4 regions of the Pseudoalteromonas sp. AS84 genome follow, and region 3 is predicted to be linked to each of the others. Evidence: predicted binding sites of a transcription regulator. Region 3 holds the regulator's gene; each other region holds the start of a gene.
What was found. Region 3 encodes sigma-54, which starts transcription at its own class of promoters, with help from an activator protein. Its sites were predicted from a motif close to GTTGGCACGNNNNTNGNNT; they were not measured.
Positions count from the first base shown of each region.

Region 1 (4,337 bases), on a different contig from region 3:
ACAAGCGCTGGTGGCTATAATTGAACGCCCGCCGGTAGTAGGCGGTGTTGTTAAGTCATTTGATGCCAGTGCTACAAAAGCGTTGAACGGCGTTATAGATGTTATTGAAATACCTGCACCAAAAGGCGCGCCGCAGTTTCAGCCAAAAGGCGGTATTGCGATTATAGCTAAAAACACATGGGCTGCATGGCAAGGGCGTAAAGCATTAAAAGTAGTGTGGGATGATGGCAAAAATGGCGATTACAATTCAGAAGAATTTAAAAAGTCATTACTAAAAACAGTACAAACTCCACAGGTAAACATACGTGATAAAGGCGATGCCATGGGAGTGTTGGCTAAATCGAGCAATAAATTGGTAGCTGATTATTACGCACCGCATCTTGCTCAAGCACCAATGGAGCCGCCTTGTGCAACAGCTATGTACAACAAAGACAGTGTTGATATATGGGCTGCTACGCAAAATCCACAAGCCGATATGAAAACAGTGGCGGCAATGCTTGGCATGGATGAGAGCAAAATTAATGTTCACGTTACCATGTTAGGAGGCGGTTTTGGGCGTAAGTCAAAACCTGACTTTTCAGCAGAAGCGGCTTACCTTTCAATGAAAGTAGGCAAGCCTATTCGTGTGCAATGGACGCGTGAAGACGACATACAACATGGTTTTTACCATGCAGTTTCGGCTCAGCACATTGAAGCATCGCTAGATAAAAATGGTGCTATAGAATCTTATTTACACCGCACCGCGTTTTCACCGATCACCTCTACCTTTTCAGAAGGGGCGACTACGCCAGGAAGCTTTGAACTGCGCTTAGGATTTACCGATAACCCTATTAACACACCTAACATGAAGTTAGAAAACGGTGATGCGCCTGCTAAAGCACGAATTGGTTGGATGCGTTCTGTATCAAATATTTTTCATGCCTTTGCTATTCAGTCATTTATTGGTGAAGCAGCGCACAAAGCCGGTCGCGACCAAAAAGACTATTTACTAGACACTATAGGTCCAAGTCGTATTGTTGATGTAACAGAGCAAAATGCTACATACGATAATTACGGTGGCGATAAAGCGGTTTATCCTCTAGATATTGGCAGACTGCGCCATGTTATTGAAAAAGTAGCTGACATGAGTAAATGGGGGCGAGAGCTTCCTAAAGGTCGAGGTTTAGGAATAGCAGCACACAGAAGCTTTTTAACTTACGTAGCGACGGTAGTTGAAGTAGAAGTGTCGGATGCTGGCGATTTAAAAGTAATTAAGTCGTGGGTTGCCATTGATGCGGGTACGGTTGTAAACACCGACACCGTTAAAAACCAAACCCAAGGTGGCTCTATTTACGGGATTACAACTGCAATCAGCGATGGTATTACCTTTGATAAAGGCCGCGTACAGCAAAGTAATTTTCATGATTATCGCGTACCGCGTATGAGCGACTCACCTCTTGAGATTGACGTTGAAATTGTACAAAGTGATGCACCACCAGCAGGTGTAGGCGAGCCGTCTACACCAGTTTATGCGCCAGCATTATGTAATGCTATTTTTGCAGCGTGCGGAAAGCGTATTAGGCAGTTACCGATTGGTAACCAATTAAAAGCGTAGCTAAATAACCTACAGCTTAAACAAAAAAACCGCCAAATGGCGGTTTTTTTAAAAGCGGTTAACGCGGTTTAACGACCTTTTTCAAACTCATCAACTTCACGCTCTGCTTCTTCTTTAGATTTACCGTATTGCTGCTGGATTTTACCAACTAGCTCTGTACGGCTACCTTCAATTTTATCTAAATCGTCGTTGGTAAGATCGCCCCATTTTTGTTGAGCCTTACCTTTAAGTTCTTTCCAATTACCTTCGATACGATCGCTGTTCATAAGTTTATCCTTACTTTAGGTTAGTGAATTAACTGTCAGTTATAAAGTAGCAAGCCTTGTACCAAGGAATAATAATGGTTTTATTGTCTTTATTATCAGTTGGTTATATTCTTATGTTGAGCGATTTTGTTTTTAATATTGCGCTATTTATTAAAAAATATACATAGCAGCCTGTAATTATTGCTGACATAAGTTACGCCGCTTTGATGTAACTCATTCTTAAATTTTTGTTTTAAGCTAATATGTAGGTATTAAATAAAGTAGTTAACCTGAGTGAGTTATGAATACAAAAACGTGTGAATACGGAGTGGATGACTGCTCATACAAAATGGCAGGTGAGTTAGCAGGTATTACACAATTGGTGAATGCGTTTTACGATAATATGGACGCTTTAAAAGAGGCTGAAAATATAAGGAGTATGCATTCAAAAGACTTATCGGCATCGCGAAAAAAGCTCGCTTATTTTTTGTCGGGCTGGTTAGGTGGTCCTAAATTATACGCTGAACATTTTGGCAGTATTAACATTCCTCAAGCGCACAAACATTTACATGTAGGAATTGAGCAAAGTGATGCATGGCTTTTATGCATGCAAAAAGCGGTTGATAAGCAACCTTACGAAGCACCATTTAAAATTTACTTAATGCAGCAATTACGAGTGCCTGCAGATCGAATTAGAATGGTGTCGGGTAGTTAATAGCAATTATTAATAAGCATCTACCGCGGTGTCGCTGCGGTTTTTTGTTACAATGCCTGCAAAGCAATTTAGGATAAATAGCTGTGCTGCCGGTTCAAGACATATATCAACAACTCGTTACTACATTACAACGTAATCCTATTACGTTATTACAAGCACCGCCTGGTGCGGGTAAATCTACGTGGTTGCCGCTGCAACTTATGCGCGATGGGTATTTTAAACGTATTGTAATGCTAGAGCCTCGTCGTTTAGCTGCACGTAATATTGCCAGTTACCTAGCAAAGTGCCAAAACGAGAGTGTTGGGCGAAGTGTGGGCTTGCGGATTAGGGGCGAGAGTAAAGTAAGCGCTAATACGCGCCTCGAAATAGTCACCGAAGGCATGCTCACACGCATGCTGCAAAACGACCCCGAATTAAGCGATATAGATTTACTGATATTTGATGAATTCCATGAGCGCTCAATTGCAGCCGATACTTCACTTGCCTTTGCTTTAGAGACCCAAAGTGCGCTGCGCGAAGATTTAACCATCATGCTTATGTCGGCAACGCTAGATACTGAGCGTTACACAGCATTTTTTGATTGCCCTGTAATTCAATCAAATGGTCGCAGCTACCCAATAGACGAAGTATACATACCCATAAAAGATGAAAGCCGCTGGCTTGATGCAATTCCTACCATAATAAAACAAGCACTTAATGAGCAAACAGGTAGTGCATTGGTATTTTTACCTGGGCAATTTGAGATACTACGCGTGCAACAAGCACTCACCGACTTACCCAGTAACTGCCTAGTTGCCACGCTATTTGGCGAGCAAGATAAAGCTAATCAGCAAGCTGCTATTGCCCCTGCACCAAACGGTATGCGCAAAGTAGTGCTTACCACCAATGTAGCAGAAACCAGTTTAACTATTGAAGGCATACGCATTGTAATTGACTGCGGCAAGCGCCGTGCAGCTACCTTTAATTTAAAAACAGGGGTTACTGAGCTCACAACACAAAGTATATCGCGCTCGTCTGCTGTGCAGCGTGCTGGGCGTGCGGGGCGAATAGAGCCGGGTATTGTATATAGGCTTGGCTCAAAGCAAACCTTTGAGCGACGTAATAGCCACGACAATCCCGAAATACTCACATCAGACATAAGCCAACTTATGCTTGAGGCAAAGCAGTGGGGAGCCAGTATTGATGAGTTAACCCTACTTGATAAGCCCACTGAGCAACAAAGCGAGCAAGCAAGTAATTTACTTAATATGCTTGAAGCTATTGATAGCAAAGGCAAGCTCACACCGCTTGGCAGTAAAATGTTAGGTTTTGGCGCTGATATTCGTTTGGCGCATATGCTATTAAAAGCACAAATACTTGATGAACAACTCCCTGGTATTTTTAGGCTCGCTATTTATTTAGTTGCATTACTTGAGAGTAGAGTAAATAGTGCAAACGAGTTGAGTTTAGCGCTGCATAGCCAACAGCAACGTCCGCATCCGGTATTTAAACAACAGTTAAAGTATTGGCAAAGCCGCTTAAAAGTAAAAGACGAAACCAGCGAATTAAATACGCATTATATAAGTTTGCTTGTGGCACTCGCTTACCCTGATCGTATTGCTAAAAAACGCGGTAATGGTTACCTACTTGCCAATGGTGCAGGGGCTGAATTAAATGCCGATTACTGGCACAACGACGACTACCTAGCCATTGCAACTATGGGCGGGCACAAAGGTGGGCGTATATTTGCCGCCACCGCGCTTAACCCATTTGAGTTACAAGACTATTTACCGCATTTATTTAG
Region 1 covers NZ_JBBMQY010000028.1:14,024-18,360, reverse strand. Annotated here, with positions in the region: gene WNY79_RS19190 (molybdopterin cofactor-binding domain-containing protein) at 1-1,594, shown strand, start outside; gene WNY79_RS19185 (CsbD family protein) at 1,663-1,860, opposite strand; gene WNY79_RS19180 (group II truncated hemoglobin) at 2,141-2,554, shown strand; gene hrpB (ATP-dependent helicase HrpB) at 2,638-4,337, shown strand, end outside.
Region 1: WNY79_RS19185 (CsbD family protein) is a predicted target of sigma-54. The motif match lies at 1,908-1,926, and genes of this name have one in related genera.

Region 2 (4,337 bases), on a different contig from region 3:
CGCTTGCAGCAAATATTAGGTAACTTATTAACAAATGCTGTTAAGTTTACAAAAACAGGTTCTATTACTTTAAAAATGGAACTGATTGAAAGCAATAGCCTAGAGCAACAGCATATTTGCTTTAAAGTAATCGATACCGGTATGGGTATCGATGAAGCCGATCAAAGGCGTTTATTTGACGCCTTTACGCAAGGTGATGAGTCTTCAACACGCATACATCATGGTGTTGGGTTAGGTTTAGCTATTGTTAAACATGCGGTGTCATTAATGGGGGGAGAGATTGCTTTAAAGAGTAAAAAAGGCCATGGCTGTGAGTTTTACTTCAGCGTTAGCTTTTTGGTTGATACCACTAAAAATACGATGTTACCGACTAATACATTGGCTATTTTATCGGATCAAAGTAAAGAGCTTAAGCAAGTAACAAATGCTTATACAGAGCTTGCTAATATTAATTTAGATGAAGTACTCAAATACCCAATTAAGCTCTCCAATATTCAAAAAATAATAATAGATGCAGCCGACTTACCTGCACTTTTAAATATTGAAGCAATTAATGATTCGTTATCAGCTAAAGAAACATCGGTAATTATTATTAATCATCAGCACACGCTTAATTTACCAACAAGTGAGCATTTAGCTGCGCACCACGTTAAAGCATCGGCATTGGGACAAAGGCTATTTAGCTTGAACTCTCAGCAAAAGCCTAAAGCGAGTACCAATGCGGTAATACACAACGTTGCTGAAATTAAAGCTGATATATCGGGTCTACTTGTGTTAGCCATTGATGATAATCAACTTAATTTAGAAATAATTAGCAGTGTACTTCGCCAAGCAAACGTAAATGTAGTGACTGCTTTAAGCGCATCTATTGGCATGGAATTATTGCAAATTTTAAGACCCGACTTAATATTGATGGATGTGCAAATGCCACAAATAGATGGCTGCCAAGCAACAGCCTTAATTCGTCAACAGTTTGACGCAAAGCAGCTGCCTATTTTTGCCTTAACGGCTCATTGTGAGCCTGCTGATATTGAACGTTCTTTAAAGTGCGGTATGAATAAGCATTTAACTAAACCGGTTGTTGCTAAAGTGCTTATTGATGCAATTGCCGATTTAAACTTAGTGAAACCAAGCTTTTTCGAAAAATCATTCGCTTTAACGCAGTTTAGTATGGATGAAAAGCTCCTCAATACAATGATTGATAAGTTTGCTAATTTATGTGAAACCCAGCTATCGCAAATAGAAGAAACAACCAATAAGGATGATTTGGTACGCTTAGTGCATAGTATAAAAGGTGTAGCAGGGAATTTAGGTTTTAGACGATTGTCTCACTGCGCTTTATTGTGTGAAAGAACACTTAAAACAACTAACAAGCCTGTTGAAATAACACTGAAAGAGCTTATTATGCAGTTAGAACAGGTAATTGTTTTTATAAAAGGGGTAGGGGCTAGGGATGTCGAAAAGAGCTAAAGTACTTATTGTAGATGATGATCCAATCAACCGATTAGTACTTGAAAAAACACTTAAAGTAGAACACGACGTATTCTTAGTTGAAAGTGGTGAAAAAGCACTGACCTTTGTAAAAACTGCGCAAGTTGATTTAATTATTCTTGATGTGATTATGCCAGGAATTGACGGTTATGAAGTGCTTGTACAACTTAAAGAAAATCCGATAACTCAATCGATCCCTGTTATATTTATATCAGCTAATCGTAGCCACGACGACGAAGCTAAGGGCCTAGAGCTCGGTGCTATGGACTATATAACTAAGCCATTTAGCCCTTCTATTGTGCGCGTTAGAGTACGTAACCAATTACTTATAAAGCAAAAAAATGATCTGCTAGAGATGCTAGCCTCGATTGACGGCTTAACTGAAATCCCAAATAGACGCTACCTAGACGAAAACTTAGCTCGAGAATGGCGCCGCAGTAAACGAAGCGGAACACCACTATCTGTGTTGCTTATGGATATAGACCACTTTAAACGTTACAACGATTGCTACGGACATCGTGCTGGTGATGAATGCTTAAAGGATGTTGCGCAAGCACTCGCAGCTCAGTGTGAACGTGGTAGTGACTTCATAGCTCGTTATGGTGGTGAAGAATTTGCAGCCGTCTTACCGGGAATTGATAAGCATGAAGCCTTGGAGTTTGCTAATAAATTACGCAATGCTGTAAATGCTTTAAATATAGAACACAAAGCCTCATTAAATGCAGACCACATCACTATTAGTATAGGTATCGCCACCACGCAAAGTGGTAAAGTGTATGCTGAGCAAGCATTATTAGAAGAGGCGGATTTAGGGTTATATGCTGCTAAAGATGCGGGGCGAGATAGAATAGTCGCACGGTAAAAATTTAATATAAAAAACGCCAAAATTTATATTGGCGTTTTTAGTATCAAACTACTTTTATTGTTACTGCGTGATCATACCTAAAGCAGTGTCACCAATGCCCACTAACTTATCATTTTTAAATACAAGTGGCGTACATTCATCTTTCGTTGTTTTAGAATCTGAATGCTTGCTATGAGTTACATAAAAAAGTACTTGGTATATATCGTCATCTTTTTTTAATAGCTCTGTGAAATTAGGCGTTTTTAATTGCGTTAAAACAGATTGATAGCTGCTATCCATTTTTAGCTCGGATATAGCTTCACGATTATTTTTATGTTGTGCTTGCCAGCTTGATGAGTTTTTCCCTGCCCAATGAGTCTCAGCTTCACCATCAGATACGGCAATAACACAGCCAGTTAAAAATGGTGCAATAAGGGCTGCTGCTAATAGAGATTTTTTCATTGTGATATTCCTTAAATGAGTTTTTAATATTTTGATCATATAAGGCAAGTAGTAGGCCAAGTTTAAAATCTTTTTAATTCAGTTGGTTAGGTTTTAAGGACTATGTTTTACTAATCATTTGCAAAAATAATTAGTAAAAACAGCCACATTTTAGTTTTTTTAACTATTTTCCCGCAGTGCAGTTACACCAAGCGGTTGCGTGATTCGCCTTTATTAAATGCCGCAATGTTTAAACTTACCTCATTAATTAAACGCACGATAGATTCAGTACTTGCCCATGCAATATGTGGAGTAAGTAATAAGTTATTGCCTTTGTAATTAGCAAGTGGGTTTGAAAGCTCAGCAGGCTCTTTAGTTAGTACATCAACCCCGGCTCCAGCAATTAGGTTTTGCTCAAGTGCTGTAGCTAAGTCGGCTTCGTTAATAATGCCACCACGAGCAGTGTTAATAATAATGCTACTTGGCTTCATCATTTTAAGCTCATTAAGTGCAATTAAATCACGTGTTTCATCGGTAAGTGGGCAGTGAACACTGATTATATCGGCTGTTTTAATAACGTCCTCAAAAGGCGTACGACCATCGCGGCATGCAGCCCCTTTGCGCTCTGCAACAATAATATTTGCGCCAAATGCCTCAGCCACTTTAGCAACGCCTTTACCTAGCGTACCACCGCCTATAATGGCAAATGTTTTGCCTTGTAAGTCGTTAAAGCTGTAATCGAGTATGCAAAACATTTCACTTTTTTGCCAAGCGCCTTGCTGGCAATCCGCCTGATAGCGATGTGTGTTACCCAGTAAGTTAGTAATTAAAGAGAATGTATGTTGAACAACAGAAGGGGTTGAATAGCCAGCTACATTAGTGACGGCAATACCAAATTCTTTAGCGGCTTCTAAATCAACATTATTAGTACCGGTTGCACTTACGCAAATCAGTTTAAGCTGTGTTAGCTGACTAATCGTATCGCGATTTAAAACCGCTTTATTAGTGATCAATACATCAGCGCCTTGGCAATGTTCAATAACTTGCTCTGGGCTAGTAAGTTCATAAGTCGTTAATTTACCAAGTTGTTCAATACAAGTAAGAGACGTTTTAGCTAACGTAGCGTTATCAAGAATGGTGATGTTCATGCTTTTCCTAAAAATAAATGAAACCCTTGACCTTAGTCTTAACTCTAGGGTTTATAGTCTGTTTAAAATAAATCGGAGAGAGAAATATGAGAATAGGTGAACTATCACACCAACTAGGTATCTCTAACGATACTTTAAGGTACTACGAAAAGCAGGGATTGTTAACGCCTAACAGGCGAAATTCTGCTGGATATAGACTATATGATAATAACGATTTAAAAGTGATGCATTTTATCATTAGAGCTAAAAATATAGGTTTTAGCTTGGCAGAGATAAAAGATCTCTTACTTATTAAATTTGAAAAATCATCACATTCCTGCTCTGAAGTTAAAAAAATTACACTTGAAAAAAGAGATTTGGTCGCGCAGCGTATAAAAGAACTCCAACAATTTCATCAATCATTAACCACATTG
Region 2 covers NZ_JBBMQY010000003.1:225,991-230,327, forward strand. Annotated here, with positions in the region: gene WNY79_RS05240 (ATP-binding protein) at 1-1,470, shown strand, start outside; gene WNY79_RS05245 (diguanylate cyclase) at 1,454-2,353, shown strand; gene WNY79_RS05250 (DUF3192 domain-containing protein) at 2,417-2,797, opposite strand; gene WNY79_RS05255 (D-2-hydroxyacid dehydrogenase) at 2,980-3,924, opposite strand; gene zntR (Zn(2+)-responsive transcriptional regulator) at 4,011-4,337, shown strand, end outside.
Region 2: WNY79_RS05250 (DUF3192 domain-containing protein) is a predicted target of sigma-54. The motif match lies at 2,840-2,858, and genes of this name have one in related genera.

Region 3 (4,337 bases):
TGGTAAAAAGCGTGCATCAAATACATAGTCGGCTTCTTTTGGTATACCGTGTTTAAAACCAAACGATTCAAACGTGACAATTAGTTGCTTATCTTTTTTACCTAAAATCTTTTCACGAATAGATTCTGCAAGTTGGTGAACGCTTAAATCAGTTGTGTCTATCATAAAGTCGGCGCGGGTGATTAATACATCAAGTAATTCTTTTTCTTTTTTGATGGCTAAATCAAGAGGCAGCGAGTCAATTGATAGTGGGTGTAACCTGCGTGTTTCTGAAAAGCGTTTTATCAACGTTTGATCGTCGCTATCTAAATAAAATAACGTAGGATTTGCAAAGCCTGGTAAGTATTCAAGAATATCGTTAAATTCATCTTGCTCTTTAGGGATGTTTCGCACATCAATGCTAACAGCAATTTTATCGTAGCTATCAGACACACTGCGAACTAATGAAGGAAGCAAGTTAACTGGAATATTATCTACGCAATAATAGCCTAAATCTTCTACAACGCGTAAAGCAACCGACTTTCCAGAACCAGAACGGCCGCTTATGATAATTAACTCCATTTAACACCCTTTATAAAACTATGATTGATCGACAATAACTTGGTAAAGCTCAGCATCTGATTTTGCACAGCGTAACTGTTTACAAAAATCTTTGTTGTTTAGTTTATCAGCAATGGTTGCGAGAGTCTTTAAGTGCTGTTGGTTATCGCCATCTGGTACGATGAGTGCGACAAAAATATCAACAGGACGATTATCTATTGCATCAAAATTTATTGGAGTTTCGCTAACGAGTACTAAAGCTAAAGGCTCTTCTGCACCGCTCATTCGACCATGAGGAATGGCAATACCACGCCCAATACCTGTACTACCCAGTTTCTCTCTGCTCATTAAAGCAGTAAGGATATCCTGTTGCGGTAAATACGGAAGTTTGTCGTGAGCAAGTTCGCTAATGAACTCTAAAATTCTTTTTTTGCTATTAAAAAGGACCGCAGCTTTGCTGCAGTCCTGGCATATAAGTGAGCTTAATTTCATCATATTAGTGTCGAGCAAGCTTCTCTTTGTGTTTAATTACTTGTCGATCGAGCTTGTCGATCAACGAGTCAATGGCGGCATACATATCTTGATGTTCCGTAGAGGCAAATAGCTCAGCACCACTTACATGTATTGTAGCTTCTGCTTTTTGATTTAATTTTTCTACATCAAGAATGACATGAACATTATTAATATGATCAGAGTGTCTTTCTAGCTTCGCAAATTTGGTATTAATATAGTCTCTTAGTGAATCGGTTAATTCTACGTGACGACCAGTTAAGTTTAGTTGCATAAGCATTACCCTCTTTTTTTTTGCGTCTTAGATCAAGCTTTTACGCTGATTTGACGGTGGAATAGCCAGAGATTCGCGGTATTTTGCGATTGTACGTCTTGCTACTTTAATTCCTTGCTCAGCCAATATATCCGCTATTTTACTATCACTCAATGGTTTTGCTGAGTTTTCTGCAGCGATTAATTTGCGGATAAGTGCACGAATTGCTGTAGATGAACATTCACCACCGTTTTCGGTGCTTACATGGCTTGAGAAAAAGTATTTAAGCTCAAATATACCACGGGGTGTATGCATATACTTTTGAGTTGTTACGCGCGAAATTGTTGATTCGTGCATTTCTACCATTTCAGCAACATCATTTAAAACCATCGGTTTCATTGCTTCAGGTCCGTGTTCAAAAAAGCCTTGTTGTTGCTTAACAATACAATTAGTTACTTTTAAAAGCGTGTCGTTTCTACTTTCTAAGCTTTTAATAAACCATTTAGCTTCTTGTAAATGCGAGCGAATAAACTGGCTGTCACCACTCGATTTTACAGTGCGAGACATTGCAGCGTATTGGCTATTAACACGAATTTTAGGCATGCTATCTGGGTTTAACTCAACAACCCAGCGGCCTTTAATTTTTTTAACCGACACGTCTGGAATAACATACTCAGATTCTTCTCTTACAATAGTATCTGCTGGCTTAGGACTAAGAGTATGGATTAATGTCATTACTTCTTTAAGCTCTTCTTCTTTGAGCTTGGTTTTCTTCATTAATGTACGATAGTCACGAGCAGCTAATAAATCAATATGCTCGGTTAAAATCATTTTTGTTTCATTAATGTAAGGTGTTTCTTTATCAAATTGGTTAAGCTGAATACACAAACACTCTTGTAAACTACGTGCAGCAATACCGACAGGATCAAACAGTTGGATGCGCTTTAATACAGCTTCAATTTCATCAAGTTCGACTTCGTTATCATCTTCGTTTTCTTGATTAAAGCTTTCTAAAATCTCTTCGCAGCTTAGTGTTAAAATACCTGAATCATCAACGGCTTCTACGATGGCAATAGCAATAGCTTCGTCTGTAGGGCTAAATGGCGTTAATTGTAACTGCCACATTAAATACTCATGGAGCGTCTCTGTAGAGGCACCTTGATAAATTGATTCATCTTCAGGCATTGGACCCGATGATGCTGCAGGAGCGGCACTCATGTACTCATCCCAGCTAACATCCATAGCCATGTCGTCACTTAGCGTGTCTTTCGCAAGTGCTTCACCACTATCTTGTTCGTATTCGCTTGGAGCATCATCGGCAGATGCGCTAACAGTTATGTCATCGGTATCAGCTTTTTGCTCGTTTTTGCCAGCAGCATCTTCTGAGTAGTCTTGTTCTTCAACCTCTAATAGCGGGTTGCTGTCGAGAGCTTCTTGTATTTCTTGCTGGAGATCCAATGTACTGAGTTGCAACAAACGAATAGCTTGTTGCAGCTGTGGAGTCATTGTAAGTTGCTGGCCCATGCGCAGCTGTAGTGATTGCCTCATGTATCTCTAACAATCCTTTTATGTTGTTATAATTAATACTAGCAGATGCTTAAAGACATGGCGTAAATGTTACAGCCTAAATTGCTCGCCTAAGTAAACATCGCGTACTGTTTTATCATTTAATACGTGTTCTGGAGTACCTGATGCAATCAGCTCCCCATGAGAAACAATGTAGGCTTTTTCACAAACATCAAGGGTTTCTCTTACGTTATGGTCGGTAATTAATACTCCAATCCCACGATTTTTAAGATGTTCTATTATTTTCTTTATATCTAATACTGAAATTGGATCAACACCAGCGAACGGTTCATCCAGTAATATAAATTTAGGATCTGCTGCCAGCGCACGTGCTATTTCAACACGACGACGTTCGCCACCTGATAATGCCATACCTTGGCTATCACGAATGTGTTGTATGCTAAATTCATCTAATAATTTATCGAGAGTGTCTTCTCTAGCTTGTTTATTTAACTCTTTGCGCGTTTCTAAAATAGCCATTAAGTTTTGATAAACAGTTAGCTTTCTGAAAATTGAAGACTCTTGCGGTAAGTAGCCTATGCCTAATCTAGCACGACTATGCATAGGTAAAAGAGTAATATCGTTATCATCTATCGATATTTTACCTTTATCGCTAGGCACAAGGCCTACAATCATATAAAACGTGGTTGTTTTGCCTGCGCCGTTAGGGCCAAGTAAGCCAACAATACTGCCAGCTTTTACTTCAAGGCCAACGTTTTTTACAACTTCACGGCCTTTATAGCTCTTTGCTAATAGTTCTGCTTTTAATGTGCTCATGGTTGACCTTTGTCGCTTTTTTTACTTTTTTTAGTTTCAATGGGTACTAAAATTGTATGAACGCGGTCAGTTGAGTTTTCATCTTTTTCGGCACTGATTAGCTGCTGCTCAATGTCGTAGGTAATGCTTTTAGCATTTATTTTTTGTCCTGCTTGCGATACCTGTGCATTACCAACAAGCGTTAAAAAACGCTTAGATACATCGTAACGTACTTCGTCAGCACTGGCGCTCATAGTCGTGCCGTCTGATTGCTTCTCTTCAAAGTGGGCAGGGCTACCAGTGGCAATTAATAATTGCTTATTATCACCAAGTTCATCGCGTTTATGTACTTCGAGACGGTCGGCTGTAATACGGCGGTTACCGTGAATAATTTCAACGTTTTTCTCAAAAATCCCGACATTAGCTTTTAATTGACCTTCTTGCTTATCGGCGCTTATTGATATTTGATTTGCAGCAGGCTGTGTATTTGGCTCTGCAGCACTGCTATTAAATGCTAGTATAAGTGTAGGAATAATAAGTGATTTTAATATTTTATTGGTCATAATATATGGTTCGCGTATGGTTAATTAGTTTTATCACTTCGGTTTTTAAGTCGGCTTCTAGGCCTTTGCCGGTGATTTTTAAATTGGGTCCAGTGATGATAACGGGTTGCTCCGAGCGCATTGTTAATAGCTTTATATCTACCTGAATA
Region 3 covers NZ_JBBMQY010000016.1:74,202-78,538, reverse strand. Annotated here, with positions in the region: gene rapZ (RNase adapter RapZ) at 1-561, opposite strand, end outside; gene ptsN (PTS IIA-like nitrogen regulatory protein PtsN) at 580-1,032, opposite strand; gene hpf (ribosome hibernation promoting factor) at 1,037-1,324, opposite strand; gene WNY79_RS15455 (RNA polymerase factor sigma-54) at 1,352-2,851, opposite strand; gene lptB (LPS export ABC transporter ATP-binding protein) at 2,921-3,646, opposite strand; gene lptA (lipopolysaccharide transport periplasmic protein LptA) at 3,643-4,188, opposite strand; gene lptC (LPS export ABC transporter periplasmic protein LptC) at 4,178-4,337, opposite strand, start outside.

Region 4 (4,337 bases), on a different contig from region 3:
ATGAATGGCGTCCGATCTAACGCTGGAACTTAATAGTGCATTCGCACTATTTCAAATTTAAGAGAGCTTAGCTTAATCTATTGATTATCTTTATTTAAATTATATTTATTATTAGGGGTAAAAAAAGAGTAATAAATTACACGATATTAAATTTATGTAGCTTTAAATAATTTGAGTAGGTATTTTTGGAAAGTTTGTAAAAGTGGTGGCCCCTCCCAGACTCGAACTGGGGACCTAACGATTATGAGTCGTGTGCTCTAACCAACTGAGCTAAGGGGCCAACTTTTATATAACTGCAAGACAGTTAATTTTTGAAGCGTTTAGTCACAGAGCGACTAAAGCGGACTGCAGTATAAAAACTTTTTAGGTGCTTGTCACTACCAAAAACCTTTATTTTAATAATCAGTAAGCTAACTGCTTAAATAGTAATCTTTTAGGCGGGTATAAACATAAAACGTAAGATATTTTCCACTATATTCTCTGCACTAAATTATAAAAACCTTCCTTCAACATGTAGTCTTTTATATTTATTGCTCTATTTTTTTAAGTAAAGCTAACATATATGTGTAGGCATACAAGGCTGTAAAAAATATGCTTGGAGCTACTGTAAGTGCCAAATTAGGTGTCTCATTAATTACATTCACTATAATCACTAAGCTCGATTGAACAGTAATCGGAATAATAGGCGCAAAAAGTACACCTGCTATTTTTTTGTTACCTAAATACGAGGCGCTAGAGTTAATTGCATTATTGAAGCTTTGTCGTATTGCTACGTTTTGTGGTGTTTTAGAATGAAACATACAAATAATTGGAGTTACAAACGCAAGCGTTACATAACTAGACTTATACTTGTTGACGACCTTTTCTAAAATAAAGGTAAAAAACAGTGTTACAAATCCACTATACAAACCTTGCACTAATGCAGCTTGAAGCGTGACCGATTTAGCAATATCTGCCGAACTGTTTGCCCAGTAGGCCCAACTAAAATAAAAAACGAATGACACAACGCCTGACAGTATAAGTCGAATATTCAATTAGCTACCTCAATATGCGTAAAAACTCGGTTTAATGATAACACTAGAAGTGATGGTAATATTGCCACTTAATAATAGAGTAATTAATCGCGTATTGTAGATATATAAATAAACTAATGTTAAAGATTTTCTAAATGGCATCAATACAGAATCAGAACACTACTGTTAGTTAGAAAGCTTAATTGAAGTAAACGATAGGTGTGGCTGAGGGAATGTTGGGAGTGAGTTACAAGAAATAAATCACTTAGTTTGAGTAAATTAAAAATTAGATCTTGATAAAAAATATTACTTTAAAAACTAATATTGTGAGCCGATCAGTACTGAAGTTTTTTATTTAGCTAAACCTCAGTAGTCGGCTTACACAATATATAATCTGTCATTATTTTTTCGCAATAATGTAGATCGCATGTATTAACCCTGGGAAATAACCTAACAGTGTTAATAAAATATTTAACCAAAAATGCATACCTAAGCCAACTTGCAAAAATACACCTAATGGCGGCAATAAAACTGAAAGTATTATACGAATAATATCCATGATTAAACTCCATTTAAATTAAGCATTAAAAGGCGTAAAGCCCAGTGTTAGTGGGCCTTAACTATACTGTGTTATTCAGCAGTAATAGATAGTTTATCAACTACGTCACGAACATCTTCAGCATTTTTAGCAATTTTAACTGCTAGTTGTTTTTCAGCTTCAGACTCTACTGAGCCATTCAGAGTTACTATACCGTTGTCGGTATCAACATCGATGTCTGTACCACCAACTTCTGAATCAAACAGGAAGCGAGTTGTGATTACAGTGGTGATTTTAGCGTCCGTTAGGTCGTTATCATCATCGTCCATCATGTCTTTGCTTCTATCTTTTGTGTCCATGCTTTTAACAACAGTAAGGCTGTTTTCAACATCAGATACGCCATCTAGGCTAAGTACAAGTTCTTCTGCTAGCTCTTTATCAAGCTCGCTATTAACTTTACCTGTAAGTACTACCTTGCCATTTTTTACATCAGTGTTAATGTCAAAGTTGTTTAGATTAGTGTTCATAAGTAGAACTGTTTCTGCCTTACCATCAATCCAAGCATCTTTACTTTCGTTTTCCCAGCTGTTTGCTTGGGCACCCATAGCCGTAGTACCAAGAACTAGAGCTGCGATAATAGATTTGTTAAATGTTTTCATAATCTTTCTCCTTTTGATTAAAGACACTTTAACTAATGCGAGCTTTAGGCCAACTTTATTTCTATATATATTTCAACAGCTTGATATAATTTTGGGATAAGGCACTATCTATAGCTGTGTAACTATTTACAGGCTACTCGGTAAAACTTTCTCAAATAGTGAAAATAACTAGATAATTGCATTTTTGGTTAATCTATCGTTAATATAACAAAACATAAAACATCATTGAAAATTAAACCATTGATAATTAAGATTATTATGTTTGGTGCGTGCTTTGCATATAAACATCAGAAGCAGTATTAATAGCAAATATAATAAGGAATGCCCCATGTCTGTAAAAGTCGAAGACCGCCCAATAGAGCAAGTACGCGAACAAGTAATTGATCAATTAATTTATAATTACAGTCATGGGGTGATTTCTGTTGATGCATTTGAGAGGCGCTTAGATAACGCGATGGATGCACCGAACAACGAAGCTCTTTTAGCCTTAGTAGAAGATTTAACACTTAATACTGATCAGCAATATAAAGCAGAAAAACAATCGCAATTTACACCACATTATAGTGCACAACAAAACAGTGATGATGATTTTACATTACGCAGCATTTTAGGCTCTAACGAGCGAAGCGGTCAGTGGGTCGTGCCAAAGAATATATATTTGAGTAACTTTATGGGATCGGTGGTGCTAGATTTTACCGATGCCATTTTTGCGCATCAAAATGTAACTATTCACGTTAACTGTATTTTTGGTAGTGATGAGATTTACGTACCAGAGCATGTAAATGTAGTGTCTAAAATGTTTTGTATTTTAAGTAGCCTTGAAAATAAATCTGTGTCGCTTAACAAACGCCAAGGTCCTACTATTCACATTGAAGGAAAGGCAGTAATGGGCTCAGTCGAAGTAAAAATAAAGCGCACAATTAAAGAAAAATTTATGAGCTTTGCAAATGAGCTAAAAACTCAGTTTGGCACGGGTAATAATCGTTCATAAAGCCTCGTTAAGCACCGCACTTTGCGGTGCTTAACCTATTATAAATCGTTATTTCGCTCACTTGGGATATCACTTAAATATTCTACAAATTCTACTTCAAACCCTGCGGGGTCAATAAAATAAACATTCTTCCTAAAAGGGTTCTCACTACCTTGCTTACTTATCCCAAAACCCGTTTTATTTAAGCGTGCTACTACTTCATTTAAGTTACTAGTTACATAAGCAAAGTGTGCAAAACCAACTTGATGGCCCGATAAGTTTCTGTTTTCACCCTCACCATGATCGCTTATCGCAATATAATGCGTGTCATCCCCAAAGTGTACCCAGCGTCTTGGTTTTCCATGCCAATCGCCTCTGCCCTCACTTCTAATCGACCAATGTGGAAACACAGCTCGGTAAAATTTAAGCATACTATCTATATCACTCGCGACTAAGTTTACGTGCTCTAAATACATTATGTTGTCCTATCAATTAAGTTAGGAGCACGATAAAACCTCAAGCTAACTTTAGGTAAAGCGTTATTTAAAATTAATTCGATTTAATAAACACATAAAGGAACATAATGACTTATTAATTGCTCATTATTATTTTTTTAAAATATATACACATTTCAATCTTGTATAAAAAACAAACATAAGTATTTGGGGTTTATTGTTTACTTTATGTCAAAAGTCGCTAAAATACGCCGGCTGAAATATATAAACGTTCTTTTACAACCCAAAGGTAATACCATGCATCCAATGTTAAACATTGCGGTTCGCGCTGCGCGCAACGCAGGCAAAATTTTACTTCGCGCAAGTGAAGATTTATCAAAAGTTGAAGTGCAACAAAAAGGCGCTAACGACTTAGTAACTAACATTGATAAAGAAGCCGAAGCCGTAATTCGTGACACTATTTTACAGTCTTACCCTACTCACTCTATTGTTGGTGAGGAATTAGGTGAGCATAAAGGCAAGGATGATGATTACCAATGGATTGTAGATCCTATCGATGGAACAACTAACTTCATCAAGGGTATCCCTCATTACGCGGTTTCTATCGCACTTAAAGTTAAAGGTCGTTTAGACCAAGCTGTTATTTATGATCCAATTCGTGGCGAGCTTTTCACTGCGTCTCGCGGACAAGGCACTCAGTTA
Region 4 covers NZ_JBBMQY010000003.1:100,181-104,517, reverse strand. Annotated here, with positions in the region: tRNA gene WNY79_RS04700 (tRNA-Ile) at 204-280, opposite strand; gene WNY79_RS04695 (hypothetical protein) at 528-1,034, opposite strand; gene WNY79_RS04690 (YqaE/Pmp3 family membrane protein) at 1,414-1,572, opposite strand; gene WNY79_RS04685 (BON domain-containing protein) at 1,644-2,210, opposite strand; gene WNY79_RS04680 (LiaF domain-containing protein) at 2,539-3,201, shown strand; gene WNY79_RS04675 (VOC family protein) at 3,240-3,656, opposite strand; gene suhB (inositol-1-monophosphatase) at 3,933-4,337, shown strand, end outside.
Region 4: WNY79_RS04685 (BON domain-containing protein) is a predicted target of sigma-54. The motif match lies at 2,246-2,264, and genes of this name have one in related genera.